DNA from 4 places in the Comamonas koreensis genome. Region 2 is predicted to be linked to each of the others. Evidence: predicted binding sites of a transcription regulator. Region 2 holds the regulator's gene; each other region holds the start of a gene.

Region 1 (7,347 bases), 2.3 Mb from region 2:
AACAGTGTCTTGATGCTGGGCAAGGGTGGTGGGCATCTTGCTGCGCTGCTGCGCCGGTGCTTTGGGTGGCAAAAGGCGCCAGACGGGCTTGCGCGCTGCGCTACCATGCCGGCATGGCGATCTATCCAATCTTGAAAATGGGCGATGCCCGTTTGCTGCGCACCGCGCAGCCCGTGACCGAATTTGACACCGATGCGCTGCACCAGCTCGTGCAGGACCTGCTTGACACCATGCGCGACGCCAACGGCGCGGGCCTGGCTGCGCCGCAGATCGGGGTGGATCTGCAGGTGGTGTTCTTTGGCTCGCCCGAGCGCAACCCGCGCTACCCGGACCGCCCGCTGGTGCCGCCCACGGTGCTGATCAACCCGGTGATCACGCCCTTGTCGGACGAGGAAGAAGACGACTGGGAGGGGTGCCTGTCGGTGCCGGGGCTGCGCGGCATGGTGCCGCGCTGGCGCAAGATCCGCTACACCGGCTTTGACCAGTATGGCGACCCGATTGACCGCGAGGCCGAAGGCTTCCATGCCCGCGTTGTGCAGCATGAATGCGACCACCTCTGGGGCAAGCTCTACCCGATGCGGGTGCGCGATTTCAGCCAGTTCGGTTTTACCGAGATTTTGTTTCCCGGCATCAGCGCGGCCGAGGACGACTGAGCCGGGTTCGCCTTAACGGTCAACCGGCCGCGCCGCTGCCCGTCGCGGCCAGTGCCCAGAGCAGCTCGGTCTCGATCGCGATCTGGCTCACATTGTTCTGCAGCTCCGGGCCCTGCAGCAAAAAGCTGTCTTCCACGCGCTCGCCCAAGGTGCTGATCTTGGCCAGCTCGACACTCAGCTGGTGGCGGGCCAGGATGCGTGCCACGGTGTAGAGCAGGCCTGCGCGGTCTGCCGCCGAGATGGACAGCAGCCAGCGCTGGCCTTTGTCATCGGGGCGCAGCAGCACGCGCGGCGCCACCGGAAAGCTCTTGACCCGGCGCGAGACGCGGCGCTGCGCGGGCTCGGGCAGCGGCTGGGCGGCCACCAGCACGCGCGTGAGCTCGCTCTCGACCAGGTTGATCAGCTCGCGGTAGCTTTGCGGTGCATCGGTCGCCACCACCTGGAAGGTATCGAGCGCATAGCGGTTAAGGGCGGTGTGCACGCGCGCGTCCAGAATCGAAAAGCCCGCCTGGTCAAAATAGCTGCAGATGCGGGCAAACAGATCGGGCTGGTCGGGCGCATATACCATCACCTGCAGGCCTTCGCCGGCCAGCGACTGGCGCGCGCGCACCAAGGTGGCCTTGCTGCCCACGGCGCGTGACAGGTGGCGCGTGTGCCAGGCGATATCGGCGGCCTCGTGGCGCAGAAAATAATCGAGGCCCAGCGTATCCCACAGCGCTTTTTGCGATTCATGGGGCTGGGCCGACAGCGCCAGCAGCACCAGCGCTTCGCGCTTGCGGATTTCCACCTGCGCGGCCACATCGGGTGCCCGCCCGCCCAGCACACGCAGCGTCGAGCGGTACAGGTCTTCGAGCAGCTTGCCTTTCCAGGCATTCCAGACCTTGGGGCTGGTGCCGCGGATATCGGCGACGGTGAGCAGGTAGAGGGCGGTGAGCCGGCGCTCATTGCCCATGCGCTGGGCAAAGGCGGTGATCACCTCGGGGTCGGACGTATCCTGCTTTTGCGCGACCTGGCTCATCGTCAGGTGCTCGCGCACCAGAAACTCGACCAGCTGCCGGTCTTCCTTGGCAATCTGGTGATCGCGGCAAAAACGCTTGACTTCCAGCGCACCGATCTCCGAATGGTCACCACCCCGGCCCTTACCGATGTCGTGGAACAGGGCGGCCAGGTACAGAATCCAGGGCTTGTCCCAGCCAGCGGCCAGCTGGGAGCAGAACGGGTACTCATGCGCATGCTCGGCCATGAAAAAGCGCCGCACATTGCGCAGCACCATCAGGATGTGCTGGTCCACCGTGTAGACATGGAACAGGTCGTGCTGCATCTGGCCCACGATGCGGCGGAACGGCCAGAGGTAGCGGCCCAGCACCGAGGTCTGGTTGAGCAGCCGCATCGCATGGGTGATGCCATGGGGCTGCTGCAGAATCTGCATGAAGGTGGCGCGGTTGACCGGGTCACGACGGAACTGGGCATCCATCAGCTGGCGCGCATGGTAGAGCGCGCGGAAGGTACGGGCCGACAGGTCCTTCAAGCCCGGCTCGGTCTCGTAGAGCAAGAAGGTGCGCAAGATCGCATGCGGGTTGCGCTGGTAGACCTCGTCGTCGGCCACCTCAATGAGGCCGGCCTTGTCGTAGAACTCGTCATCGATGCGGCGCAAGGTGTGGTTGCCCGGGTGCAGGCGCTCGTCCATGTTCAGCATCAGGATCTGCGTGAGCTGGGCCACCGCCTTGGCAGCCCAGTAGTAGCGCTTCATCAGCTCCTCGCTGGCGCGCTTGGGAAAGCGCTGGCCAGCTGGCGTGATGGTCTTGAAGCCAAAGGACTCGGCCACCGGCGTTTGCAGGTCGAACACCAGCCGGTCCTCACGGCGCCGGGCCACAATGTGCAGCCGCGCGCGGATGAGGCAGATCAGGTCCTCGTTGCGCTGCAGGTTGCGCACCTCGTAGACGGTGGCCAGCCCCTTGTCGGCCAGCTCCTTCCAGCGGCTGCCCAGGCCGGTAGCGCGGCCCAGCCACAGAATCAGCTGCAGATCGCGCAGGCCGCCGGGCGATTCCTTGCAGTTGGGCTCGAGCGCATAGACGGTGTTCTCGTACTTGTTGTGGCGCTGCTGCATCTCCAGCACCTTGGCCACGACAAAGGCATCGGGCTTGATGGACTGGGCCAGCGCGGCCTGGAACAGGTGGTAGAGGCGGGGCGAGCCAATGATGCGGCGCGACTCCAGCAGCGCCGTCTGCACCGTCACATCGGCCTGGGCTTCGCTGATGCACTGGCTGATGGTGCGCACGCTCGACCCTATCTCCAGCCCGGCATCCCAGCACGAGCCGATGAACTGCTCGATCGCGGTGCGCAATTCAATGTCCTGCTCCGGATCGGTGCCTTCGGGCAGCAGCAGCAGCACATCGATATCGGAATAGGGAAACAGCTTGCCCCGGCCAAAGCCGCCCACCCCCACCAGGTTCAGGCGCCCGGGCAGGCCAGCCAGGTGCCAGAGATCGCGCAGCAGCCCATCGGCCAGCTGCGAGAGCTTGCGCAGCTGGGTCTGTATGCCCCGGGTGCTGCTGCCCCCGGCCATGATGTCATCAAACAGGGCGCTGCGTTGCGCCTGGTACTGCTCGCGCAGCTGCGGAATGCGAGGATCGTTCATGGTGCCTAACTATGCTGTCGTTGGCAGTGTGCCATAGCAATCAACAGCAGCTGCGAGTAAGCACATTCCATGCCACTACGCACCAAATGGGGGCATGGCGGAGGCGGGACTGCCAGAAACGACCAAGGCGGCATGCTGGTTGCAATGCCGCCTTGGTGTGGGCAGGTGCCGGGCAGGCCCGGCACGCGCGCAGCGATTTATTCGTGCCGGATCAGCACCCGATCAGCACTTGGTGCTGGTCACAAAGCTGGGCGGCGTGGGCGAGCCCTCCGACCAGGTCAGCACTTCATAGCCGGTGTCGGTCACCAGCACTTCGACTTCCCACTGGGCCGAGAGGCTGTGGTCCTTGGTGATGACGGTCCAGCCGTCATTGCCCAGGTCCTTGATGTCCTTCTTGCCCAGGTTGAGCATGGGCTCGATCGTGAAGATCATGCCGGTCTTGAGCTCGACGCCGGTGCCCGGGCGGCCGTAATGCAGCACCTGGGGCTCGTCGTGGAACACCTTGCCGATGCCGTGGCCGCAATACTCGCGCACGACCGACAGGCCCTGGCCTTCGGCAAACTTCTGGATCGCATGGCCGATATCGCCCAGGTGGGCGCCATTCTTGACCTGCACGATGCCATGCCACATGGCTTCAAAGGTCAGCTGGCACAGGCGCTTGCCCGCAATCGTGCCTTCGCCGATCACGAACATGCGGCTGTTGTCACCAAAATAGCCTTCGGGCGTGATGATGGTCACGTCCACATTGACGATGTCGCCCTTCTTGAGCGGTTTGTCATTGGGGATGCCGTGGCAGACCACATGGTTGACCGACGTGCAGACATAGGCCGGGTAGGGCGTCATGCCTGGCGGCTGGTAGCCCAGGCAGGCCGATTTGGTGCCTTGCTTTTCCATCGCCTCGGCGCACAGCAGATCGATTTGCTTGGTGGTGATACCCGGTTGGATGTGGGGGGTGATGTAGTCCAAGACCTCCGAGGCCAGGCGGCCTGCGATGCGCATCTGCGCAATATCGTCTTCGGTATTGATTTTGATCGTCATAGCCCACGATTATCCCACTGCTGCCATTGGCCTGTTTTCCATGCGGCTACGTGTCCTGGCGCGGCACAGTAGAATCCCGGGTTATCCCGCCCTTGTCATGGTGCTGCCACGGTCCGCCCGTAGCAGTGGGCAAGGCGCATGCGTGCTTTCTTCCCATCCTCCTAGTCCACATAGGCTGCCACGTGACACTGCACCTGACTCAGCTACCAGGCGGTAACGCCCTCAGCTCCTTCCGCGCCCAACAACTGCAGACCGCATTGACGGCGATCCATCCAAAGATAACGGGCATTGCTGCCCGTTTTGTGCATCTGGTGGCCACCGAGCAGCCCCTGGCGGGTGCCCAGGCCGAGCGCGTAGCGGCCCTGCTGACCTATGGCGACCCCTATGAAGGCGGCAGCGATGGCCTGGCCTTCATCGTCACCCCGCGCATGGGCACCATCTCGCCCTGGGCTTCCAAGGCCACCGACATTGCCCGCAACTGCGGCCTGGCGCTGTTCCGCATCGAGCGCCTGACCGAGTACCGGATCGAGCTCAAGGCCGGCCTGCTGGGTGGCAAGCCCGAGCTGAGCGCCGAGCAGACCGCGCAGATCGCCGCACTGCTGCACGACCGCATGACCGAGTCGGTCTTCGCCACCCGCGCCGAAGCCGAGCAGCTGTTCTCCGCACTGCAAGCCCAGCCGATGGAGTTTGTCGATGTGCTGGGCGGCGGCCGCAGCGCGCTGGAAAAAGCCAACAAGCAATGGGGCCTGGCGCTGGCCGACGACGAGATCGAGTACCTGGAAAACGCCTTCAAGGGCCTGGCGCGCAACCCCAGCGATGTCGAGCTGATGATGTTTGCCCAGGCGAACTCCGAGCACTGCCGCCACAAGATCTTCAACGCCAAGTTCACCATCGATGGCGTGGCGCAGGACAAGAGCCTGTTTGGCATGATCCGCCACACCGAGGCGGTATCGCCCCAACACACCGTCGTTGCCTATTCGGACAATGCCTCCATCATGGAAGGCCACCAGGTCGAGCGCTTTGTCGCGCCGTTCAACACCCAGGCCGATGCCGTGACTGCGCCCAGCTACCAAAAGCACAGCGCCACCAGCCATGTGCTGATGAAGGTCGAGACCCACAACCACCCCACAGCCATCTCGCCTTTCCCCGGCGCCTCCACCGGCGCGGGCGGTGAGATCCGTGACGAAGGCGCGACCGGCCGGGGCTCCAAGCCCAAGGCGGGCCTCACCGGTTTCACCGTCTCCAAGCTCTGGGGCAGCGAGGTCGGCAAGCCCGAGCACATCGCCAGCCCGCTGCAGATCATGATCGAAGGCCCGCTGGGCGGCGCCGCGTTCAACAACGAATTCGGCCGCCCCAACCTGACCGGCTACTTCCGCGAGTACGAGCAGCAAGTCGGTGACATCACCCGTGGCTACCACAAGCCCATCATGATCGCCGGTGGCCTGGGCGTGATCGATGCCGAGCAGACCCAGAAGATCCTCTTCCCGGCTGGCACCTTGCTGATCCAGCTGGGCGGCCCGGGCATGCGCATCGGCATGGGCGGGGGTGCTGCCAGCTCCATGGCCAGCGGCACCAACGCGGCCGAGCTGGACTTTGACTCGGTGCAGCGCGGCAACCCCGAGATCGAGCGCCGTGCGCAAGAGGTCATCAACCACTGCTGGCAGCAGGGCGCGGCCAACCCCATCCTGGCGATCCACGACGTGGGCGCCGGTGGCCTGTCCAACGCTTTTCCCGAGCTGACCAATGACGCCGGCCGTGGCGCCCGCTTTGACCTGCGCAAGGTCAACCTCGAAGAATCGGGCCTGGCTCCGAAGGAAATCTGGTCCAACGAAAGCCAGGAGCGCTATGTGATGGCGATTGCGCCCGAGTCGCTGGCGCAGTTCACGGCGTTTTGCGAGCGCGAGCGCTGCCCGTTTGCCGTCATCGGCACGGCCACCGAAGAGCGCCAGCTGGTGCTCGAAGACCCGGCTGCGACCGCGGACGACCAGAAATTCCCGGTCGATATGCCGATGGACGTGCTGCTGGGCAAGCCGCCCAAGATGCACAAGGATGTGCAGACTGTGGCACGCAGCCTGCCGGCCATCGACCTGACCGGCGTGCCGCTGGAAAAGGCCGTGATCGACGTGCTGGCCCACCCCACGGTAGCCTCCAAGCGCTTCCTGGTCACCATTGGTGACCGCGCCGTCGGCGGCCTGACCCACCGCGACCAGATGGTCGGCCCTTGGCAGGTGCCGGTGGCCGACGTGGCCGTGACCCTGGCCGATTTCCAGGGCTTCAAGGGCGAAGCGATGGCGATGGGCGAGCGCACGCCGCTGGCAGCGATCAATGCTCCCGCCTCGGGCCGCATGGCGGTGGCCGAGGCCATCACCAATATGCTGGCAGCGCCCATTGCGCTGTCCAAGGTCAAGATGTCGGCCAACTGGATGGCCGCCTGCGGCGAGCCCGGGGAAGACGCCGACCTGTACGCCACCGTCAAGGCCGTGGGCATGGAGCTGTGCCCGCAGCTGAACATCTCCATCCCCGTGGGCAAGGACAGCCTGTCGATGCGCACGCAGTGGAGCGAGGGCGGCCAGACCAAGAAGGTCACCTCGCCCGTCAGCCTGATCATCACCGGCTTTGCCTCCATCGATGATGTGCGCAGCACCTTGACGCCCCAGCTGGACGCCAACGAGCCCGACACCACCTTGGTGCTGGTTGATCTGTCGCGCGGCAAGATGCGCATGGGTGGCTCGATCCTGGGCCAGGTGCTGGGCCAAAGCGGCAATGAAACGCCGGACCTGGACGAGGCCAAGGACCTGATTGCACTCGTTGACGCCGTCAACGCGCTGCGCGCCCAGGGCAAGATCCTGGCCTACCACGACAAGGGCGACGGCGGCCTGCTGGCCACCGTGGCCGAAATGGCCTTTGCCGGCCATGTCGGCGTGGCACTGAATGTGGACATGCTGATCACCGAAGGCGATGGCATCTCCGACAGCCGCATGGACAGCGGCGAAGGCAAGAACTGGGGCGCCCAGGTAT
Region 2 (7,347 bases):
CAGATCCGCCGCGTGCCTGTGGCCTTCAACAACACCTTTGTGCCGCAGCAAAAGATCTACTTTGCGCTGGAGTCGATGGGCCTGATCCCTGACGTACATGTCAAGGTTTTCCGTGCGATCCACGTCGAGCGCCAGCGCCTGAACAAGGACGACGAGATCTTCGCCTGGATGGACAAGAACGGCGTGGACCTGGCCAAGTTCAAGGAAGCCTACAACTCGTTCAGCGTCGCAGGCCAGGTGCGCAAGGCCACCCAGCTGCAAGAGTCGTACGGCGTCGAAGGCGTTCCATCGCTGGGCGTGGCGGGCAAGTACTACACCGACGGAACCCGTGCCGGCTCGATGAGCAACGTGCTGCAAGTGGTAGAGTTCCTGGCTGCACAAGGCTGAGCGGATTCCCCAACGCTTGAGACAGAGCCCGCGCACTGAACTGCACCCCAAAAGTTGGACATCAATCCAACCTTTGGGGTGTTTTTCATGGCGAAGTACGACGAGAGTTACAAGCTGGAAGTTGTCCAGGGCTACGTGCAGGGGCAGCATGGGTTCAGAGCACTGGCCCATGCTCACGGTCTCGACCAAGCGACAGTGCGACGTTGGGTAAAGAGCTACCAGCAGCATGGCCTATCAGGGTTGCGCAAGAAGTTCAGTCGCTACAGCGCTGACTTCAAACTGGCAGTGTTGCAGCGGATGTGGCGAGATGATCTGTCTGCACGAGAGACGATTACCTTGTTTGATATCCGGGGTGGCACGGGTGTCATCAGCGCCTGGGAGCTGCAATATCACGACGGTGGGCCGCAAGCACTTGCACCCCGGCCAAGAGGACGCTCCAAGAAGATGCCAAACCCACCCACAGCCAAGCCCGCACAGGCACAAGCAGTTATGTCTGCGGACGACACGCGTTCGCACGCAGATTTGCTCAAAGAGGTGAAGTACCTGCGCGCGGAGGTGGCGTACCTAAAAAAATTGGAGGCCTTGGTTCAGGCGAAAAAACAAGCTGCGCAGAAAAAGCGCGGATAGTGCTTGAGCTAAGGCCAGATCACGACCTCAAGGACTTGCTGCGGGCAGGTAAGCTGGCGCGCAGCACCTTCTATTACCAGGCTCAAGTGCACAGGAGAGGCGACAAATACGCTGAGCTCAAGGCTCAGATCCGATCTGTCTACGAGCTTCACAAAGGACGCTATGGCTATCGGCGTATTGCGCTTGAACTCAAGCGCAATGGCTGTCATGTGAACCACAAGAGCGTGCAGCGCCTGATGCAGGTAATGGGGATGAAGTCCCTGGTTCGGCCCAAGAAATATCGCTCCTATCGCGCCGGGCAGCACGCGGACGTGGCCAATGTGTTGCAGCGCCAGTTCATGGCCGAGCAGCCTAACCAGAAATGGGTGACGGACGTGACAGAGTTCAACGTCTTGGGTAAAAAGCTATACCTGTCGCCTGTCATGGATCTATTCAATGGCGAGGTGGTGAGCTATCAGATGAATACGCAACCGCGCTTGAAGATGGTGGGTGACATGTTGCGCAAGGCGCTAGGCAAGCTGGGCAGGGAGGAAAAACCATTGCTGCATTCCGACCAGGGCTGGCAGTACCAAAGTCGTGCCTATCGCCGCTTGCTGGCCGATCATGGCCTGGTGCAAAGCATGTCACGTCGGGGCAATTGCTTGGATAACGCAGCGATGGAGAGCTTCTTCGGAACCTTGAAGTCCGAGTTCTTCCACCTCAACAAGTTCAGCAGTGTGGCGCAGCTTCAAGAAGGTCTTCACCACTACATCCATTACTACAATCACCAACGCATCAAGCTAAAACTAAAAGGCCTGAGTCCGGTGCAATACCGGATTCAGGCCTTCAGTCCCTAGCTTCCAACTGTCCAACTTCTTGGGGTCAGTTCACACGCGGGCTTTTTTGTGCCAGAAACGGCCTAACGCTCCAGCATGGCTACAATGGGGCAGAGCAAGATTCATGCCTTATGAGACACCGTATTTTTAACTCTTTGTTGGTGGCAGTGGCCCTGGCCGTGCCGCTGCTGTCGCACGCCGAGCGTGCAGACCGCACCAAACCCATGAACATCGAGGCGGACGATGGCCGCCACGATGAACTCAAGCAGACCAGTGTCTTCACGGGCAATGTGGTGGTGACCAAGGGCACCATCATCATCCGTGGCGCGCAGCTGACCGTGAGCCAGGACCGCGACGGCTTCCAGCACGGCGTGGTGACTGCTGCGCCGGGCAAGCTCGCATTCTTCCGCCAAAAGCGTGACTCGGCCCCAGGCGCGCCTGACGAGTTCGTCGAAGGCGAAGGCGAGGTCATCACCTATAACGGCCGCGATGACACCGTGCACTTTGAGCGCCGCGGCGAGTTGCGCCGTTACCGCGAGACCACGTTGACCGACCAGGTCAGTGGCCCGCTGATCGTCTACAACAATCTGAGCGATACCTTCACGGTCTCCGGCCAAAAGGGCGCCCAGGCGGCGGCCGATCCCAAGCCCGGTGCGCCCAAGAAGGACCGCGTCCGTGTGATCCTGACGCCCAAGGCCGATGGCAAGGCGGACGACAAGGCCAGCGCCCCGGCCAAGCCCGCTGCCGATGACAAGACGCCATTGCGCCCCAGCACCCAACTGAACGACGGAGCCAAGTGACCGTGGCAGAAAACTCGTCGACCATTTCCGTCAACGCCCGGGTCGCCAACAGCGACCACCGCAGCCAGCTGGAGGTCTTGCACCTGGAGAAATCCTATGGCAGCCGCAAGGTGGTCAAGGACGTGTCGCTGTCGGTGCGCAAGGGCGAAGTGGTGGGTTTGCTAGGCCCCAATGGCGCGGGCAAGACCACCTCGTTCTACATGATCGTGGGCCTGGTACGCAGCGATGGCGGGGATATCCGCATCGATGGGCAGTCGGTGGCCAATATGCCGATCCACCAGCGCTCGCAGCTGGGCCTGTCCTACCTGCCGCAGGAAGCCTCGATCTTTCGCAAGCTCAGCGTGCAGGACAATGTGCGCGCCGTGCTGGAGCTGCAAAAAGATGAGCATGGCAAGCCGCTCTCGCGCGCCGAGGTCGAGCGCCAGCTCACCGCGCTGCTGCAGGAGCTGCGGGTCGAGCACCTGCGCGAATCACCGTCAGTCGCGCTGTCCGGCGGCGAGCGCCGCCGGGTCGAGATCGCCCGTGCGCTGGCCACCCAGCCCCGTTTCATCCTGCTCGACGAGCCTTTCGCCGGCATCGACCCCATCGCCGTGATCGAGATCCAGCGCATTGTCGCCTTTCTCAAGGAGCGCGGCATTGGCGTGCTGATCACCGACCACAATGTGCGCGAAACCCTGGGTATCTGTGACCATGCCTGCATCATCAGCGATGGCAAGGTGCTGGCCGCCGGGACGCCGCAAGAGATTGTGGAGAACGCAGAGGTCCGGAGGGTGTATCTGGGTGAACATTTCCGTATGTGACACCGCACGCCTTGGCGGGCGTGCCAGCCAAGATGCCGTCCCGCGCTGCGGGGCCGGCAGGGCTGATCCGTTGCCAGCTGCCCCAGCCCGTGGGGAGGCGCAGCCATGATGCCGTCGCTGTCGCTGCGCGTATCGCAGAACCTGACCCTGACCCCCCAGCTGCAGCAGTCGATTCGCCTGCTGCAGCTGTCCACGCAGGAACTGACGCAGGAAGTCGAGCAGATGCTCGACGAAAACCCGTTTCTGGAGCGCGAGGGCGATGAGGCCCCCGAGGCTGAAGCCGGTAAAGAAGCCGCTGAATCTGCCGAAGCTGCAGACGCTGCAGACGCAGCCGACAAGGGTGCCGATACTGCTGCCAGCACCGACACCAACAACAGTAGCGATTTCGAGCCCGGAACCTCCGACCAGCCGCTGGATTTTGGCGCGGGCAAGGAAACCGGCGTCGATGCCGAGGCCGCTGCCGGCGATTCGGCATCGGACTGGGAAGAGTGGGGTGGCGATCTGCCCGCGCGCTCCAGCGCCAGCGATGACGACGACGAGACGCCGATGTCCGACCGGCGCAGCGAGCACCTGAGCCTGCAGGATGTGCTGCACCGCCAGGCCTTGTCGCTGCGCCTGTGCCAGGAAGACCGGGCCGCGCTCTACTTTCTGATTGAATCACTGAACGACGACGGCTACCTCGAAGAAACGCTGGCCGAGCTCGCGCAAAGCTTTGGCGACGCCAGTGACCCCGAGCGCTACGAAGTGCTGCTGCACCACCTGACTGTGGCGCTGCGCTTGCTGCAAAGCCTGGAGCCGATTGGCGTGGGCGCGCGCAACCTGTCCGAATGCATGCAGCTGCAGATCAAGGCCCAGCAGCGCCTGTTGGATGAAGAGGGCTCGGACACGCCCGAGGCCGATGCGCTGGCGCTGGAGACCGCTTTGCTGGTCTGCCAGGAATCGCTGGAGCTGCTGGCGCGCCGTGATGTGCGCAAGCTGGTGCAACTGACCGGATGCAGTGATGCCGCGGTGCGCAGCGCGCTGGCGCTGATCGCCAAGCTCGAGCCCCGCCCCGGCCGGCCCTATGCCGATGTGGACCGCAACACCATCATCCCCGATGTCATCGTGCGACTCAGCAATGAGCGCGGCCTGCCGGTGCCCGGTTTCAGCGTGCAGCTCAATGCCGAGGTGATGCCGCGCCTGCGCGTGCAGGATGTCTACGCCAATGCCTTGCGCAGCCACAAGGGCAGCGAAGGCCATGGCGCGCTGCAGCAGCGGCTGCAGGAGGCGCGCTGGTTCATCAAGAACATCCAGCAGCGCTTTGACACCATCTTGCGCGTCTCGCAGGCCATCGTCGAGCGCCAGCGCAATTTCTTTGTCCATGGCGAGCTGGCGATGCGCCCCATGGTGCTGCGCGAGATTGCCGATGAGCTGGGCCTGCACGAGTCCACCATCAGCCGCGTGACCACGGCCAAGTACATGGCCACGCCGCAGGGCACGTTCGAGCTCAAGTACTTCTTTGGCTCGGGCCTGGGCACCGAGACCGGCGGCAGTGCGTCGAGCACGGCGGTCAAGGCGCTGATCAAGCAGCTGCTGGACGAGGAAAGCGCGAAAAAGCCGCTGTCGGATGCAAAAATCGCCGATCTGCTGCAGGCCCAGGGCATTGAATGCGCGCGCCGCACGGTGGCCAAGTACCGCGAGGCGATGCGCATCCCGCCGGCCAGCCTGCGCAAGGCGCTGTAAGCGCAAGCAGCCAGGGCCCATAAAAAAACCGCAGTTGCGTTAGGCACTGCGGTTTTGCTTTGAGACGGAGCCGCTTTACTTTGGCCACAGCCACCAGATGAACAAGGCCAGCACGGCCAGCATCAGGCCAAACTTGGTGAGCTTGTAGGCCGTCTTGTTCCAGGCCTTGAAGCGGCGGCGGTACTGGCCCATGTAGAACGAGATCTTGAAGATGCGGCTGATGAAGCCACGCGGATCGCCTTCGTTGTTGGGCGAGCTGGCGGCAGCGACCACATGCGTGCCCAGCCAGCGGTTGAGCCACTGCGCAAAGCCATTGGTCATCGGGCGCTCGACATCGCAGAACAGCACGATGCGGTTGCCTTCGGACCGGTTCTCGGCCCAGTGCATGAAGGTCTCGTCAAAGATCACGCCTTCGCCCTCGCGCCAGCTGTAGGGCGTGCCATCGACCTCGATCATGCAGCGGTCATCATTGGGCGCCAGCACAGCGAGGTGGTAGCGCAGCGAGCCCGCATAGGGGTCGCGGTGCAGGTTGAGCTTGGCGCCGGGCGGCAGCTCGGCAAACATGGCCGCCTTGATGCCGGGGATGGACTGCACCAGCGCCGTGGTCTTGGGGCACAGCTCCATCGCAGACGGGTGGGCCTGGCCGTACCACTTCAAGTAGAAGCGCTTCCAGCCGGTCTTGAAGAAAGAGTTGAAGCCCGCGTCGTCGTTGTTGGCTGCGGCCTTGATCTGCATGGCCTGGTGCAGGCCGATGGCCTCTTCGCGGATCTCGCGCCAGTGGGCCTGCAGCGGGGCCAGGTCGGGGAAGGTGCTGGTGGGCAGGTAGGGCGTGCGCGGTACCTTGCTGAACATCAGCATGAACACATTGAATGGCGCCGTGAACGTGGAGTGGTCAAACAGCTGGCGCAGCAGCTTGTGCCGCACCTTGCCACGCAGGTGCATGTAGAGGCCGCAGCCAGTGAAAAGCAGCACCAGGGCCAGAACGATGATTTTTGCCATAGACAGCGATTTTAGCGACTGTGCTGTGGCGGCTGTCTGCGCAAGCGCAAACTGGCGCGCGGCAAGGGCTGCGGGGCGGTGGGATGGCCTGCTGGCAGCAGGCCTATTGCGGTTTGGTCAATGGCAAGCCAGGTGGGCTTACCTGGGCTGGGCGGCAAAGGCGGTTTTCAGGCGCTGCAGCATCTCGCGGTTGAGCTGGCGCTGCTGGCCGCTCCAGTGCGTCATCGCCTTGTTCAGCTCGGCCTGCAGGCCATTGGCCGTCTGCCAGTCGCCCTGGCCCGCAGCCCAGATCGCGTACTCGGCCATCACATCGAAGCTGCCCGAGTGCTGGCGCACAAAGTCAAAGCTCTTGCGCGCCATCTCCTGGTCGCCCAGCTGGGCGTAGGCCTTGGCCACCAGCAGGCCCACGGCCTCGGCGCGGAAGTGCACATCCGCCTGGGCAATCACGCGCAGCTGCTGCAGCGCCTGCTGCGGATGGCCGGCCTGGTAGGCCGCTTGCGCAGCGCCCCAGCGGATATCGAGGTCGTTGGCAAACGGACCCTTCATGCTGGCCTCAAAGTGGCCAAAGGCCTGCTCGGCCTGGCCATTGGCCAGCAGGGCCTGGGCCAGGCGGATCTGGTTCTGCGCGGTGGGGCTGTAGTCGTAGGCGGCCTGGGCTTCGCGCACCTCGCGGGTCGGGTCCAGCGCCTTGACGGCGTTGCTCGCCAGGCTGCGGGCATGGCGCTGCAGGCGCGAATTGGGCAGGTAGATGGCAAAGAAATACACCACGCTGCCCAGGAAGGGGAAGGCCAGCAGCACAAACAGCCAGTAGTTGTTCTGGCCGCTGCGCACGGCGTGGACCGCAAAAAACAGCGCAATGATGACGTGTACGCCAGCTCCGAGGTAGGGCATCCGCATTCTCTCTGAGTGATGGAGGGGAAGGGCGGCTGCACCGAGGGCTGCGGCCCGCTCTGGGGCCAGACTATAGCAGCCAGCCACCCGTTACCGCTGCGCTATAGGAGCCGGGCTGCCGAATGCCACTGGCACAGTCCACATTCCCGTGCGCTTGGCAGACAATGGGGCAAGCGCGTATGCTTGCCCCCCTGCTTATGAACCAACTGCATTTGTTTTTGCCCTGCGCCGCCGGCGTCGAGGGCCTTTTGGCGGACGAAGTCCATGCCATCACCGGCGCCAGCGGCCAGGACCTCCTGGTGGCGC
Region 3 (7,347 bases), 120 kb from region 2:
TCAAAGCGGAATAGCGTTGAAACGCGCGTTTGGCGGCCATGCGCTGCACACGGCATTCGGGGCAATGCACGCAGTCGGCGTCTACGTAAAACTGCAACACTTCAAACCAGTGTCTTTGTTCGGCCGCAAAAAAGATGAAGGGACGTTTGCAGCTACGACAGGTTTTGCGCATGTCGACATAGCACTCGCGCGGGAAGATGCTGAAATTCTGCTTGCTGGTATCCGCCATCAGCACCGATTCTGGAAAAATCTCCTCGGATTTATAGGACCAATGGCACTGCAAAATGGCCTCTTCTGAGACGCCTTGCACATGCGATGGCATGGGTGCACTTCCATAGCGCGGGTGCGGTACAAAGTCAGTTGACTGGCTGTGCTTTTTCTTTTTCATGTGCCTCATGTGCGGATGCTGTCCGGCTTAGTGTCGCTCAATCCCCAGCCGCTTGGCCAGCCGCTGCAGGTTGGCGCGGTCCAGTTGCAGCTCGCGCGCGGCGGCCGCCCAGTTGCCGTTGTGGCGGGCCAGGCTGGCGCTGAGCAGCTGGCGCTCGTAGCGTTCCACCTGGGCGCGCAGGCCCAAGGTCTCGGCACTGGCTGTTAGCCCTTCGGCCACTTCGGCCATTTCGGACGCGGGAACAGGCGCGATAAGGCCCGTTGCCTGCTGGCCGGGCGGCAGCGGCGCGGCGGCGGCGCCGTCCCACAGGTCTTCCTCGCCAATGCTCAGCATGCGGGGTTTGCTGCTGTCCTTGCGCTGGCCCAGGGTGCGGCTGAGCGCCTTGAGCACGGCGCGGCTGATGCAGTGCTCCAGCTCGCGCACATTGCCGGGCCAGGGGTAGCGCAGCAGGGCGGCCTGGGCGGCGGCATCGAGCCGCAGACCGCCCAGCTGCAGGCGGGCGCGGTTTTCTTCGAGAAAGCAGCCGGCGAGGACCAGGGTGTCGCTGTCCCGCGCACGCAGCGGCGGCACCACGACCGGGTAGACGCAGAGGCGGTGGTAGAAATCGGCGCGCATACGGCCGGCCTGCACTTCGGCGGCCAGGTCGCGGTTGGTGGCGGCGATCACGCGCACATCGACCTGGTGCTCGCGGTCCGAGCCCAGGCGCTGCAGCTGGCCGCTTTGCAGCACGCGCAGCAGCTTGGCCTGCACCGACAGCGACAGCTCGCCGACCTCGTCGAGGAACAGGCTGCCGTGCTGGGCCTGCTCGAACTTGCCGCGCCGCTCGCTCAACGCGCCGGTGAAGGCGCCGCGCACATGGCCGAACAGCTCGCTCTCGACCAGGTTGTCGGGCAGGGCTGCGCAATTGATGCTGACCAGCGGTTGTGCCGCGCGCGGCGACTGCGCATGCACGGCCTGGGCGACCAGCTCCTTGCCGGTGCCGGTCTCACCGGTGATCAGCACGCACAGGTCGCTGGCGGCGACCAGCGCAATGCTGCTTTGCAGTTGCCGGATGGCCGGGCTGGTGCCCAGGATCTGGCGGCTGCGATCCGCACCCGGGTTGCGCGGCGCCGGCGCGCTGGCGCTGCGGGCGGCCTGGGACAGCTGCTGCACGCGCTCGGCCGTGGCCACGGTGGCGGCAGCCAGGTTGCTGAAGGCCTGCAGCAGTTCGAGCGCATTGCCATCGGCAAAACGGTCGGGTTCCAGCGCATCCAGGGTCAGCAGGCCCCAGGCCAGGCCGCCGGTCTGCAGCACGCAGCCCATGCAGTCATGCACATGCAGCTCGCCCGGGGTGGTGATCAGGCCGTCATAGGGGTCGGGCAGGGGGCTGTCGGGCGCAAAGCGCATGGCCTGGCCGGCGGCCAGCAGCTGGGCCAGGCGCGGGTGCTCGGCCACCTTGAAGCGCCGGCCCAGGGTATCGGGCACCAGGCCATCAATGGCCACCGGCTCCAGCCATTCGCCGTTGAGGCGCAGCAGCGCCACCGCATCGGCGGGCAACAAGGTGCGCAGGGCCGCGAGCAGGCGGCGCAGGCGCTCGCGCTCGGGCAGCTCCTGGGCCAGATCGGCCACCAGTGGAATCACGGCGTGGAGGATTTTGGAGGATGTCAAAACGACTCGGGGTGTCAAAAACACAGCATTTAGGTGTTGTCAGTATGACTGCATGCATTGTGCAAGATATTGATATTCCACAAACTCGGTGTTGGCACGTTGCATGCATTGATAAAACCAACCACATGCAAGGAGAGTTAGATGCTGAGCGATAGCCAAAAACAGATCATCCAGGCCACCGTCCCGCTGCTGGAGACCGGCGGCGAGGCGCTGACCACGCACTTCTACCAGATGATGCTGAGCGAGTACCCCGAGGTGCGCCCACTGTTCAACCAGGCCCACCAGCAAAGCGGTGCCCAACCCCGCGCACTGGCCCATAGCGTGCTGATGTATGCCAAGCACATCGACAAGCTGGAGAACCTGGGCGACCTGCCCGCGCAGATCATCAACAAGCATGTGGCGCTGCAGGTGCAGCCAGACCAGTACCAGATCGTTGGCAGCTGCCTGCTGCGCGCGATCCGCGAGGTGCTGGGCGCCGAGATTGCCACCGATGCGGTGATCGATGCCTGGGCTGCTGCCTACACCCAGCTGGCCGACATCCTGATCGCTGCCGAGGCCAAGGCCTATGACGCCATTGCCCATACGGAAGGCGGCTGGCGCGGTGCGCGTACTTTCAAGCTGGTGCAAAAGGTGGCCGAGAGCGCCGAGATCAGCTCCTTCTACCTGGAGCCGGTCGACGGCCAGGCCGTGATTGCCCACCAGCCGGGCCAGTACATCGGCCTGCGCGCCATCGTGGGTGGCACCGAGCAGCGCCGCAACTACTCGCTGTCGGCCCCGAGCAATGGCCGCAGCTATCGCATCAGCGTCAAGCGCGAGCCCGGTGGCAAGGTCTCCAACTACCTGCATGACCTGCAAGTGGGCGACACCTTGGAGCTGTTTGCACCGGCCGGCCATTTCACCTTGCAGGCGAGCGAGCGCCCGCTGGTGCTGATCAGCGGCGGCGTGGGCATCACCCCCACGTTGCCGATGCTCGAAGCCGCGCTGCAGACCGAGCGCCCCATCACCTTTATCCACTGCGCCCGGGACAGCGCCGTGCATGCCTTCCGCCCGCAGATCGATGCGCTGGCCCAGGCGCACCGCCAGCTGCAGCCACTCTATGTGTACGACAAGGTGGCCGACGGCGAGGCGGTGGCTGCCCAGGGCCATCTGACCGAGGACCTGCTGGGCCAGTGGCTGCCGGCCTCGCGCGATGCCGATGTCTACTTTCTCGGCCCCAAGCCCTTTATGCGCTCGGTCAAGGCCTCGCTGCGCAAGCTCGGCGTGCCCGATACCCAGGTGCGCTATGAGTTCTTTGGCCCGGCCGAGGCGCTGGCCTGATCGCAAGCTTCTGAAGCGCTGAGGCGCGCGGCATCGACCGCGCCACATGCAAAAAACCGAGCCATGCTCGCCTTGAAAGGCCAGCGTGGCTGGGGTTTTCGTTTTACCGGGCCGCATTCTATGCAGCCCAGCGGGGGCGGTCAGGCCAGGACTCAGTCCTTGTAATAGGCCTCGACCTTGCCCTTGAGCTTGATCAGCAGGGGCTTGCCCTTGCGGTCCACGGTCTTGCCGGCGGGCACCTTGACCCAGCCTTCGCTCACGCAGTATTCCTCGACGTCCACGCGCTCGGTGCCGTTGAAGCGGATGCCGATGTCATGGTTGAAGACCTCGCGCACAAAGTGCGGGCTCTTGGGGTCGATGGACAGGTGGTCGGGCAGTTCGGGGCGGGCAGTGGTATCGGTCATGGTTGGGTGCAGAAGAGAACGCGGCCCTGGGCCGCACAGGCCGCCATTGTCCACACTTTGTCGGCACCTCGCCCGGTGGAGGGAAACCCGCGGGCATGGCAGGCAAGCCGCGCAGTTGGCTGACTTGGCAAGCCCCGCTGCTTGCCGCTACAGTGGTCGCCATGCCTTTGCTACTGACCGACGAGCAGCAGCGTTTGCTGCGCCGCGCCAAGCTCACCCCGTTGCTGCTGCTGCTGCTGGTGGCCTTGCTGTTCATCGTGGCCAGCTGGTGCCTGGGCCAGCCCTTTGCGCAGTCACGCCACTGGCAGCTGGCGCTGCGCTGCCTGCGGGCGATGACCGAGGCGGGCATGGTCGGCGCACTGGCCGACTGGTTTGCGGTGGCCGCGCTCTTCAAGCACATCCCGATACCGTGGATCTCGCGGCACACGGCCATCATTCCGCGCAACAAGGACCGCATTGGCGAGAACCTGGCCGTCTTTGTGCGCGAGCGTTTTCTTGATGGCGACTCGCTGGTGCAACTGGTGCGCACGCACCAGCCGGCCGACAAACTGGCGCAGTGGCTCAAGTCGCCCGCCAACGCCGAGCTGCTGGGCCACCAGGTGGCGCGCCTGGCCGCCGCTGCGCTGGCCACGGTGCAGGATGCGCAGGTCGAGCGCTTCATCAAGCTGGCGCTGCGCACCTTGCTCGGCCAGATCGATCTGTCGCAGTCGCTGTCCAAGGTGCTGGCGGTGCTGACGCACAACGGCCGCCACCAGGTGCTGCTGGCGCAGGCGCTGGACAAGCTCGTCGAGCTGCTGCACGAGGCCGAGACCCGCGCCCTGATCGCGCAGACCATTGCGCATTGGCTCAAGACCGAGCATCCGCTCAAGGAAAAGATGCTGCCCACTGGCTGGCTCAGCGACAAGGGCTCGGCGATGATTGCCAGCAGCCTGGAGCACCTGCTCGACGCCATTGCCGACAACCCCAGCCATGTGCTGCGCGCCAAGTTTGACCAGACCATGCAGGAATGGGTGGAGCGGCTGGCCCAGGACCCCGCCTGGCATGCCAAGGGCGAGGAAGTGCGCCGCTACCTGCAGCACGACCCTGCTGTGGGCCAGTATGTGCAGGAGCTGTGGCAAAGCCTGCGCGCCAGCCTGCAGGCCGACCTGGCCAACGAGCATTCGGCGATGGCGCGCAATGTGCGCGGCATGGGTCTGTGGCTGGGCAAGTCGCTGGCGGGCGACGCGGCGCTGCGCACCGCACTCAATACGCGCATGGAGCTGTGGGTGCGGGAGCTGGCGCCCGAGATTTCGCAGTTCTTCGGCACCCATATTGCCGACACCGTCAAGCGCTGGGATGCGCGCGAGCTGGGCGAGCTGATCGAGTGGAACATTGGCCGCGACCTGCAGTACATCCGCATCAATGGCACCTTGGTGGGCGGGCTGATCGGCTTTGCGCTGTTCTGGCTGGGCTGGCTGGTGAACCACCTGGGTGCGGGCTCCGTGTAGGTAAAACCGCAACAGTGGGCGGCGTCTATGCTTCACGCCAGCTTCACATTAGTCAACACTTCTTTATTGTTCTATATAATAAGAAGCATTCGCATTTGCTAAGCGTCAATCCACGTTCTTCGTTGCCCAGCCAGGTGGCGCCAGCCATCTCCATGCCGCACAGCCCGGCATGCACGCCAGGGCGGCCCAGGCTCAGCCCGTCCTGACCCTGCCGCGCCGCGACTGACCGCGCCAACCCCCCGCGAATAACCGCTGGCCCTGCGCTGGCGCAGACCGAGGCGGAGGCTGACAAGACCTTGTCGACCGTGGTGGTGACGGCCTCGGGCTTTGAGCAGGCGGTAGAAGATGCACCGGCCTCGATCACGGTGATTCCGCGCCAGGAGCTGGAGAAAAAGGCCTACCGCGATGTGACCGATGCGCTGCGCGATGTGCCCGGCGTGGTCATCACCGGCGGCGGCAGCTCCAGCGACATCAGCATCCGGGGCATGGCCTCGAACTACACAATGATCCTGGTGGATGGCAAGCCGCAAAACTCGCGCGAGACCCGCCCCAACAGCGATGGCGCCGGCATCGAGCAAGGCTGGTTGCCGCCGCTCAGCGCCATCGAGCGCATCGAGGTGGTGCGCGGCCCCATGTCCTCGCTTTACGGCTCGGATGCGATGGGCGGTGTGGTCAACATCATCACGCGCAAGGTGGCCAAAGCGTGGACCGGCACCCTGAGCGCCGAGACCACGCAGCAGGAGTCTTCATCGTCGGGTGATATCTACCAGAGCAACTTCTACCTGGCCGGCCCGATCAAGAGCGAGGTGCTGGGCCTGCAGATCTACGGCCAGAAATCGCGCAGGCTGGAGGACAGGTTCGTCGGCGGCTTCAACGAGCAAGACAGCAGCTCGGGCACCGCCAAGCTCACGCTCACGCCCAACAAGGACCACGACCTGGCGCTCGAAGTGGGCCGCACCCTGCAGGACCGCTATGCGACGGCCGGCAAGAGCGCGAGCCGCGCCTCCAGCTACTCGGACTATGCGCGCAACCACATCGCCCTCTCGCACACCGGGCGCTGGAGCTTTGGCACCTCGACCACCTACCTGCAGCACGAGGAGATCGACAACCCAGGCCGCCAGATGAACCTCCAGAACACCGAGTTCAACAGCCAGATCGTGGTGCCGATCGGCGAGCGCAACCTGACCACCTTGGGCCTGAGCTACAAGCATGAAAAGCTCGTGGACAACGGCAACCAGATGAAGGTCGACAACCCGATCAACACGCTCAAGCGCTACCAGTGGGCGCTGTTTGCCGAAAACGAATGGAAGGTGACCGATGCGATTGCGCTGACCACCGGCCTGCGCATGAACCATGACCAGAACTACGGCACCGATTGGACGCCGCGCGTCTATGGCGTCTGGCATGCAACGCCCGAGTGGAGTGTCAAGGGCGGTATCTCCACCGGCTTCAAATCGCCCAGCCTGCGCGCTGCGGTGGCCGATTGGGGCCAGATTACTGGCGGCGGCGGCGACCCGGCCATCATCCGAGGCAATCCCAACCTCAAGCCCGAGAAAAGCACCAGCCAGGAGCTGGGCGTGATCTGGGACAACCGCCGCGATTTCACCGGCAGCCTGACGCTCTTCAACACCGACTTCAAGGACAAGATCACCGAGGTGCGCAGCTGCGAGGACACCGAGGGCGGCGGCCGCGCCATCGTCACTGGCAACTGCACGGTGCTGGGCACGCCCTACAAGTTCATCAGCGACCGCACCAATGTGGACAAGGCCACCATGCGCGGCGTGGAGGCGACCGCCACCTGGAAGGCCAGCGAAGCGCTGCGCCTGGCGGCCAACTACACCTTCACCCGTTCGGAGCAAAAGAGCGGCCGCTTTGCCGGCCAGCCCCTCAACAAGATGCCCAAGCACATGCTCAACGCCACCCTGGACTGGCAGGGCACGGACAAGCTGGGCGTCTGGAGCCGCCTCAACTTCCGGGGCAAGAGCTCGGATTACCTCAGCCGCACCTCGATGGCCAAGGGCACTCCGTCCTTCAGCTTCATGGACCTGGGCCTGAACTATGCCTACAGCAAGGATGTGCGCTTGAGCACCGGCATCTACAACCT
Region 4 (7,347 bases), 2.2 Mb from region 2:
GATAACTCCAGCCCCAGGGTCGGCAGGCCAAAATACAGCAGGATGAGCACCACCAGCGGTGGCAGCGAGCGCATCACGTCCGAGAAGATCACAGTGGCTGCCGTCAGCCAGCGCAGCTGCAATGCGCGGCCAATTGCCATGGCCAGACCCAGCGCCAGACCGGTGATGACGACCGCTATGCCGACCCCGATGGTGACCAGCATGCCACGCGCGATGTCGGCCCAGTATTCCTGCGCGATGGCAAGGTTGAAAAAGGTAAATAAAAAACCGCCGCTGGACTCGCTCATAGGCTGCCACCTGCGCCAATGAATGCCTGCAATGCAGCGCCTTTGACTCCATTCGTGCCATGCATGTAGCGGCCCACAAAGCTGCGGGTGCGCTCTTGCTGGGGGTTCTCAAAAATCTCAGCCGGGGTACCCGCTTCGGCGACCACGCCGCCATCCATGAAGATCACGCGGTCAGCCGCTGCGTGGGCAAACGCCATTTCATGGGTCACGACCAGCATGGTCATGCCTTCATCGCGCAGCGCGCGCATCACCTGCAGCACCTCGTCAACCAGCTCCGGATCCAGCGCGCTGGTGGGCTCGTCAAACAGCATCACCTGGGGCTTGAGCGCAATGCCGCGCGCAATGCCCACGCGCTGCTGCTGCCCGCCCGATAGCTGGCTGGGAAACGCGCTCGCCTTGTGGGCCAGACCCACTTTGGCCAGCGCCTCCTGGGCAATGGTCTCGGCCTCGGCTTTGCTTTTTTTCTGCACCTGGCGCAGTGCCAGGGTGATGTTTCCCAGCACGTTCAGGTGGGGATACAGGTTGAAGTGCTGGAACACCATGCCGACGTTTTGGCGCACCTGGTTGACATCGACATCGGACCGCATGATGTCCTGGCCGTTGATGACCACCTGGCCGTCGCTGGGCTCTTCCAGCCGGTTGCAGCAGCGCAGCATCGTGCTTTTGCCAGAGCCAGAAGGTCCGATGACGCACACCAGCTCTGCCGGGTACACACGCAAGTTCACACCACGCAAGACGTCCAGCGAGCCGTAGGATTTGCGCAGTTCAACAAGTTCAAGAATGGGGGCACTCATAGGTTCTCAGCACTTCAGGGTTATCACAGCCATCGCGTGCTTACGAGCACTTCGGCTTAACGGGGGTGGCGTCGTAGTTCTCGGTGCCTGGCACGCCGTGGCCTGGGCTGACGGTGCGCTCCACGCTGTTGGTCTCGGGCGAGTAGCCATACCATTTTTCTGCGAGCTTGGCGATCGTGCCATCGGCCTTCATGCACTTGAGCACGTTGCTGACCTGGTCACGGCCGGCCTTGTCGTCGAGGCGGAAGGGAATCGCCCAGACCAGCCCGGTCTTGATGGTGTAGCCCGCCTGCAGCGCAGGCGATTGTTTGACGGCCCAGCCCGCCACCGTGCTGCCGGTCAGGTTGTAGTCGGCACGCTTGGTCAAGACGGCCTGAATCGCATCGGCGTTGGAGCCGTAGACGAAGTACTTGAAGCCGTACTTGTCGGCGTTCTCTTTGGCCCAGGCGTCGTAGTTCGAGCCCTTGTTGACCGCAACAACCTTGCCTTTCAGCGCCTCCAGCGACTCCAGCGCGGCTGCGTTTTTTCGGCCCATGAAGGTGTAGTTCGTCTCGGTGTAGCCCTCGGTAAACAGCATGGCTTTGGCGCGCTCAGGCGTGACCGTCACAGGCGCGAGCAGAAACTCGTATTTGCCGCTGTTAAGACCCGGCACCAGGCCCGAGAATTCGGTTGCATCAATGCTGAGCTTGCGGCCCAGGCGCTTTGCGATTTCTTCGCCCATGTCGACGTTAAAGCCTTGCAGGCCGCCGCCGATCTTGACCATGGCCTGCGGGGCAAAGGTGGGATCCAAGGCGGTTTTCAAAGGCGCAGCAGTTTGTGCGTGGGCGGCGCTGGTCAAAGCCAGTGCCAGTGTCAGTGTCAGCCAGGAGACGCGAGTGAGGGTATGGGCAAGGTTGTTCATGGGCGGAGTTGGTTCATTCATGGATGAAAAGCCATCACTGGCTGGGCCTGAAAGCTTGGGAGCTTGAGAAAATTATTGGGCGCATTGGCCAAGCTGTCGCCTGCCGTTTTATCGGTATGCCTTAACCTGTTGTTAAGGGCCCGCCAAAGCCAGGCTGGGCCTGGCTTTGGCACGCAAAAGGCGACGTCATCTGGCACTCAATACTGCTGCCAGGCCTTGCCTTTGAGCCCCAGCCATTGCGAGGCATCAGAGGGCTTGGGCTGCTGGGCTGCTTGCAAAATCGGCTCGGGGCATTCGCAAGGCAAGAATTGGCCACGGCCACGCTCGGCCTGCAGCTGGGCGTCCTCGACCACGACCTCGCCACGGCTGATCACGGTGATGGGCCAGCCATTGACCACACGGCCCTCGTAAGGCGTGTAGCCGACCTGGTCGTGCAGGTCGCTCCAGCGCACGCTGCGCTGGGCTTGGGGGTCCCAAATCGCAATGTCGGCATCCAGGCCGACGGCAATATCGCCCTTGCGTTTTTGCAGGCCATACATGTATGCATGGTTGGTGGCAGTGAGACGCACAAATTCTTCGGGCGTGAGGCGGCCAGTCAGCAGGCCCTCGGAGAACAGCAGCGGCAAGCGCAGCTCCAGGCCGGGCACGCCATTGGCCATTTCCTTGAAGGTGGTGGCATCGCCCTTGGGCAGCTTGCCGCTTTCATCGAACTTGTAGGGCGCGTGGTCAGAACTGTAGATGCCCAGGGTGCCATCCAGCAGGCCTTGCCAGACCTTGTCTTGCGCGGCCTTGTCGCGCACGGGTGGACTGCAGCAGAATTTTGCGCCTTCCAGGCCCTCCTGGTCCATGTCTTCTGCGGTCAGGAACAGGTATTGCGGGCAGGTCTCGGCATGCACTTTGCTGCCCAGTTGCCGGGCACTGCGAATCACTTCAATCGCCTCGGGGCCTGAGATATGCACCAGCAAAATCGGCACATCGAGCAGATTGGCCAGGTGGATGGCGCGCGAGCTCGCTTCGATTTCTGCAATCGCATCGTGGGCCACGCCGTGAAATTTGGGTGCCGTGAGGCCCTTGTCCAGCAGACGGCGGGCGATCCAGCGGATCACGTCGTGGTTCTCGGCATGCACCATGACCATCGCGCCTTCGCGGCCTGCGACTTCCAGCACATCCAGCATCTGGAAGTCGTCGATCTTGAGCTTGTCGTAGGTCATGTAGACCTTCAGCGAGGTGATGCCCTCTGCAATCGCGCGTGGCAAATCCTGCTCCAGCATTTGCGGGGTGATCTCGGACAGGATCAGGTGAAAGCCGTAGTCGATCACCGCTTTCTCGGCCGCCAGCTTGGCGTAGGCAGCGACCACCTCGGGCACTTGCTGGCCTTTGTGCTGCGCAGCAAACGGGATCACGCAGGTCGTGCCACCAAACGCGGCCGAGACCGTGGCGCTGTAGAAATCATCGGCGCACATCACGCCCGCGCTGGACGCTTGTTCAATATGGGCGTGGCTGTCGATGCCGCCTGGCATGACCCACAGGCCTTGTGCGTCAATGTCACGCCGCCCTGCTGGCAGGTTCTCGCCAATGGCAGCAATGGCGCCGCCCTGAATGCCGATATCGGCCACAAAGGTGTTTTGGGAGGTGCTGATACGGCCGTTGCGGATGGTCAAATCAAACATGGCATCGTTTCTTTCTCAAGCTAGGTTCAGACAGATGCCCGGGTGGTAAGCAGGCTTCATGCCAACTTGCACCGGATTGGTGCTCAGTGCAACGGCTTTGGTGCATGGAGGGGCCTTGGGGCAGCGTTTTGGGGAACCTGAATACATTCTTAGTGCGCGTAGATTTGCGCTTCTGAGCGGAAGCCTTTGACCTCGATTGGATTGCCAAAGGGATCACGAAAGAACATCGTCCATTGCTCACCGGGCTCGCCCTCAAAGCGCACTTGGGGCGCGAGCACAAACTCCACGCCGGCGGCTTGCAGGCGGTCGGCCATCGCGCGCCAGTCGGGGTAGAGCAAGATGATGCCGAAGTGCGGCATCGGCACCATGTGCTGGCCGACCTTGCCGGTGTTGGCCGTGGCAAAGGGCTCGCCCAGGTGCAGGGAGATTTGGTGGCCGAAGAAATCAAAATCGACCCAGGTGTCGGTGCTGCGGCCTTCGATGCAGCCGAGCACGCCGCCGTAAAAGGCGCGGGCCTGGTCCAGATCGCGGATATTGAAGGCAAAGTGGAAAGCGGAAGGTAAATTCATGGTGTATGGACTCTGGAAATAGCTGGACGGTGCGGGCGCTGGCGAATGCATGGAACGCAGAGCAGGCCCGCTCGGGACGTGGCAGATGGCATCAAGCCAGGGCCTGGCTGAGCAAAGGCAAGTCGACATTGGCCCCTGACAGCACAACCACTGCACTTCGGCCCTCTAGCGGCAACTTGCCTGCGAGCAAGGCTGCCAAAGCCACTGCGCCGCCGGGCTCGACCACCAAGCGCAGGTCTTCGATGGCAAAACGCATGGCAGCCAGTACCTCGGCGTCGCTGACGCTGACGGCCTGGCTCAGGCGCAGGCCATTGATCGCATAAGGCAGCTCGGCCGGTGTGACGGCCTGCAAGGCATCGCAAATCGAATCGGCCGATTGGGGATTGCTCTGGCGCGTGCCACTGGCCAGTGAGCGCACGGTGTCATCAAACGCAGCCGGTTCCACGGCGACGCAGCGGGTCTGCGGGCTCAAGGCGGCCAGGCTCAGATTGCAGCCCGCCATCATGCCGCCACCGCCACAGGGGGCGGCAAACAGACCGAGTTGCGCCAGGTCATCGGCAGGCAAGTCCTGCAAGGCTTCGAGCGCGACCGTGCCTTGGGCGGCCAGCACTTCGGGAAAGTCGCCCGGTGGGATCAGGGTTGCGTCGGTCTCGGCCAGCAACTGCATGCCGATCTCCTCACGGCTTTGCGTCATGCGGTCGTAGTGCACCACTTTGGCGCCCTGCTCCAGCGCCTTTTTGACCTTGTTCTTGGGCGCATCAGCGGGCATCACAATCGTCGCCTGCACGCCCAGCGTGGCAGCGGCCCAGGCAATCGCCTGGCCGTGGTTGCCCGTGGAGTACGCGATCACGCCGTTCTGGCGCTGCGCTTGGCTGAGCGACAAGATCGCATTGAAGGCACCGCGCAGCTTGAAGGAGCCGGTGATTTGCAGGCATTCGGGCTTGAGCCAGATGCGTGCACCCGTGCGTTCGCTCAGGCTGCGCGAAAACAGCAGTGGCGTGCGGCGTATATAGGGCGCAATGCGCTCGGCGGCCAACTCAACATCGGCAAACGTGGGCACGCGCATTACGCCAAACAGCTCATGCTGGATGCTGCTGGGCAGCTCGGCCAGGCTGGGCGCATTCATTAGTTCTGCTCCTGGGCGACGACAGCGCCTTGGGGCAGCCAAACCGCAGGCGCTGTGCTGCCAGTTTGGTTGGTGAGCCGCTGGTAGGCTTCGAGGCGGCGGTGCTGCGCAAAGTTGAAGATGGTCGTGCGGCCCAACTCGCACATCGCGAGGTTGCAGTCGGCCACGACCAGCTCGTCGTCCCAGCTGGTAGCCATCGCCATGATCTCGCCTTGCGGGTTGACGATGATCGAGTGGCCCATCAGCTCAAAGCCGTCTTCATTGCCCGCCTTGGCCACGCCCACGCCAAACGTGGCGTTTTGGTAGCAACCGGCCTGGATCGATAATTGCGAGTGGAAGTTGCGCAGGTGGTGGGCTTCAAAGCCACGGTTTTCCTGGTTCACGGCCGGGGTGTTGTAGCCCAGCATGACCAGTTCCACCTGCTGCAGACCCAGCTCACGCCAGGATTCTGGCCAGCGGCGGTCGTTGCAGATCAGCATGCCCATGTTGACGCCTTCGACTTCACCTACAGGCGCGCGGGTGACCGGAAAGCCCAGGTTGCCCACTTCAAAATAGCGCTTCTCCAGGTGCTGCACCTTGCGGATGGTGGAGAACTCCTTGTGACCGGGCAGGTGGATTTTGCGGTACTTCAAAATGACCTCACCCGACGGTGCAATCACCACAGAGGTGTTGAAGCGGCGCTTGCGCAGCACGCCGGTTTCATCGGCTTCGTGGGCGATCTCGGCGTAGCCCAGGTAGCAGGTGATACCGTAGCGCTTGATTGCATCGAACAGCGGCTGGGTGGCGGGCGATGGCAGGGTTTCTTCATACCAGTTGTCGGCCTGGTCGAGGTCCTCGACATACCAGCGTGGGAAGAAGGTCGTGAAAGCCAGCTCAGGGAACACCACCACATTGGCGCCGCGCTGGTAGGCGCGCTCTACGAGGCGCACCATGCGTGCGACGACCGAGTCACGGCCTTCGGCTTTTTGAATAGGGCCCAGCTGGGCGGCAGCCACGGTAATAAGACGCTTCATAGTTGTAGAACTCAAGTGCTAGGAAAACAAACAGGCCTGGTGTGACACGGCAGCGCAGCGCACGCCCAGGTCAAGCCATCAAAGTCAATCCAAGGGGAAAAAGGGTGCAAGGGCTTGTGCCCATGCCGCTAGGGTGGCGAGCAGTGGCCTACCAGCCCAGCCGCGCACGGCCCAAGGCCATCGCAGCAGCTGCTTGGGTGGGTTCGACCACCGGCACGCCAGTGGCTTCAGCCAGTGCATCGCGGTAAGAGGCCATGCCTGCACAGCCCATCACCAGCACGTTCGCGCCCTGCTCGCGCACCAGGCGCTGCCCCACCTCCACCATGCGCGAGAGCGTGCGTTCCTGGTCGGCCAATTCAGTCACGCCCAGGCCGATTGCAGCTTCGCCAGCAATGCGGCTGCTGATGCCCATCGCACCGTAGTTGCGCATATGGCGGGCTATCGAGGTTTCCAAAATCGCAATCACGCCCACCCGCTGGCCCATCGACAGGGCCGTCAGCATCGCGCACTCGCTGATGCCCAGCACCGGCACGCCACGCGGCTGCATGGCCTCGCGCACGGCGTACAGGCCGGGGTCGCTAAAGCAGGCAATCACCACTGCTGCGCAGTCATCCGGCAAGGCCAGGCAATGCTGCACCAGGAGCATGGCCACGCCATCGACATCCTGTTGGCTTTGCACACCGGGCGGGCCGCTTGGCAGCCAGTCACTGACGAAGCGCGGCCCTCCAGGCATGCGCAGCGGCGAGAGCGCGAGATCAATTCCTTGGGTGACCCTTAAGCTGCTGTTGGGGTTGACGACGTAAATGGCCGATGACATGAGCGCGCCTCGTACAAATTGGAATGACTGCAATTTACGAGTATTCGCGTGGCATAGAAATTGCTGAAATGTCGGTCTTGATTAACATGAGGTTAAGGCTTGCTGGTGGCGCCCTGCTCTGTGCAGTCTCCCAGCACCTTGGCCGCTTTTGTAGTCACCTTGACTAGTAA

Evidence for each region. Region 2 encodes sigma-54, which starts transcription at its own class of promoters, with help from an activator protein. Its sites were predicted from a motif close to TGGCANGNAANCTGCTTT; they were not measured.
Region 1: the regulator sigma-54 is predicted to act here: its motif matches at 3,349-3,366, upstream of F0Q04_RS10210 ([protein-PII] uridylyltransferase).
Region 3: the regulator sigma-54 is predicted to act here: its motif matches at 2,128-2,145, upstream of hmpA (NO-inducible flavohemoprotein).
Region 4: the regulator sigma-54 is predicted to act here: its motif matches at 3,699-3,716, upstream of hydA (dihydropyrimidinase).

What each region holds. Positions count from the first base shown of each region.
Region 1 covers NZ_CP043575.1:2,278,199-2,285,545, forward strand. The annotation lists gene def (peptide deformylase) at 114-653, shown strand; gene F0Q04_RS10210 ([protein-PII] uridylyltransferase) at 673-3,291, opposite strand; gene map (type I methionyl aminopeptidase) at 3,514-4,329, opposite strand; gene purL (phosphoribosylformylglycinamidine synthase) at 4,512-7,347, shown strand, end outside.
Region 2 covers NZ_CP043575.1:5,165,026-5,172,372, reverse strand. The annotation lists gene F0Q04_RS23660 (thiol:disulfide interchange protein DsbA/DsbL) at 1-387, shown strand, start outside; one part of gene F0Q04_RS23655 (IS3 family transposase) at 475-964, shown strand; one part of gene F0Q04_RS23655 (IS3 family transposase) at 964-1,850, shown strand; gene lptA (lipopolysaccharide transport periplasmic protein LptA) at 1,961-2,629, shown strand; gene lptB (LPS export ABC transporter ATP-binding protein) at 2,653-3,429, shown strand; gene rpoN (RNA polymerase factor sigma-54) at 3,535-5,151, shown strand; gene F0Q04_RS23635 (aspartyl/asparaginyl beta-hydroxylase domain-containing protein) at 5,227-6,141, opposite strand; gene F0Q04_RS23630 (hypothetical protein) at 6,289-7,041, opposite strand; gene F0Q04_RS23625 (THUMP domain-containing class I SAM-dependent RNA methyltransferase) at 7,239-7,347, shown strand, end outside.
Region 3 covers NZ_CP043575.1:63,073-70,419, reverse strand. The annotation lists gene F0Q04_RS00300 (zinc-ribbon domain containing protein) at 1-388, opposite strand, end outside; gene norR (nitric oxide reductase transcriptional regulator NorR) at 416-2,035, opposite strand; gene hmpA (NO-inducible flavohemoprotein) at 2,177-3,352, shown strand; gene F0Q04_RS00285 (DUF3297 family protein) at 3,505-3,756, opposite strand; gene F0Q04_RS00280 (DUF445 domain-containing protein) at 3,918-5,243, shown strand; gene F0Q04_RS00275 (ligand-gated channel protein) at 5,489-7,347, shown strand, end outside.
Region 4 covers NZ_CP043575.1:2,994,003-3,001,349, reverse strand. The annotation lists gene F0Q04_RS13600 (amino acid ABC transporter permease) at 1-287, opposite strand, end outside; gene F0Q04_RS13595 (amino acid ABC transporter ATP-binding protein) at 284-1,081, opposite strand; gene F0Q04_RS13590 (transporter substrate-binding domain-containing protein) at 1,122-1,982, opposite strand; gene hydA (dihydropyrimidinase) at 2,180-3,652, opposite strand; gene F0Q04_RS13580 (VOC family protein) at 3,802-4,221, opposite strand; gene F0Q04_RS13575 (threonine ammonia-lyase) at 4,313-5,347, opposite strand; gene F0Q04_RS13570 (N-carbamoyl-D-amino-acid hydrolase) at 5,347-6,360, opposite strand; gene F0Q04_RS13565 (aspartate/glutamate racemase family protein) at 6,509-7,177, opposite strand.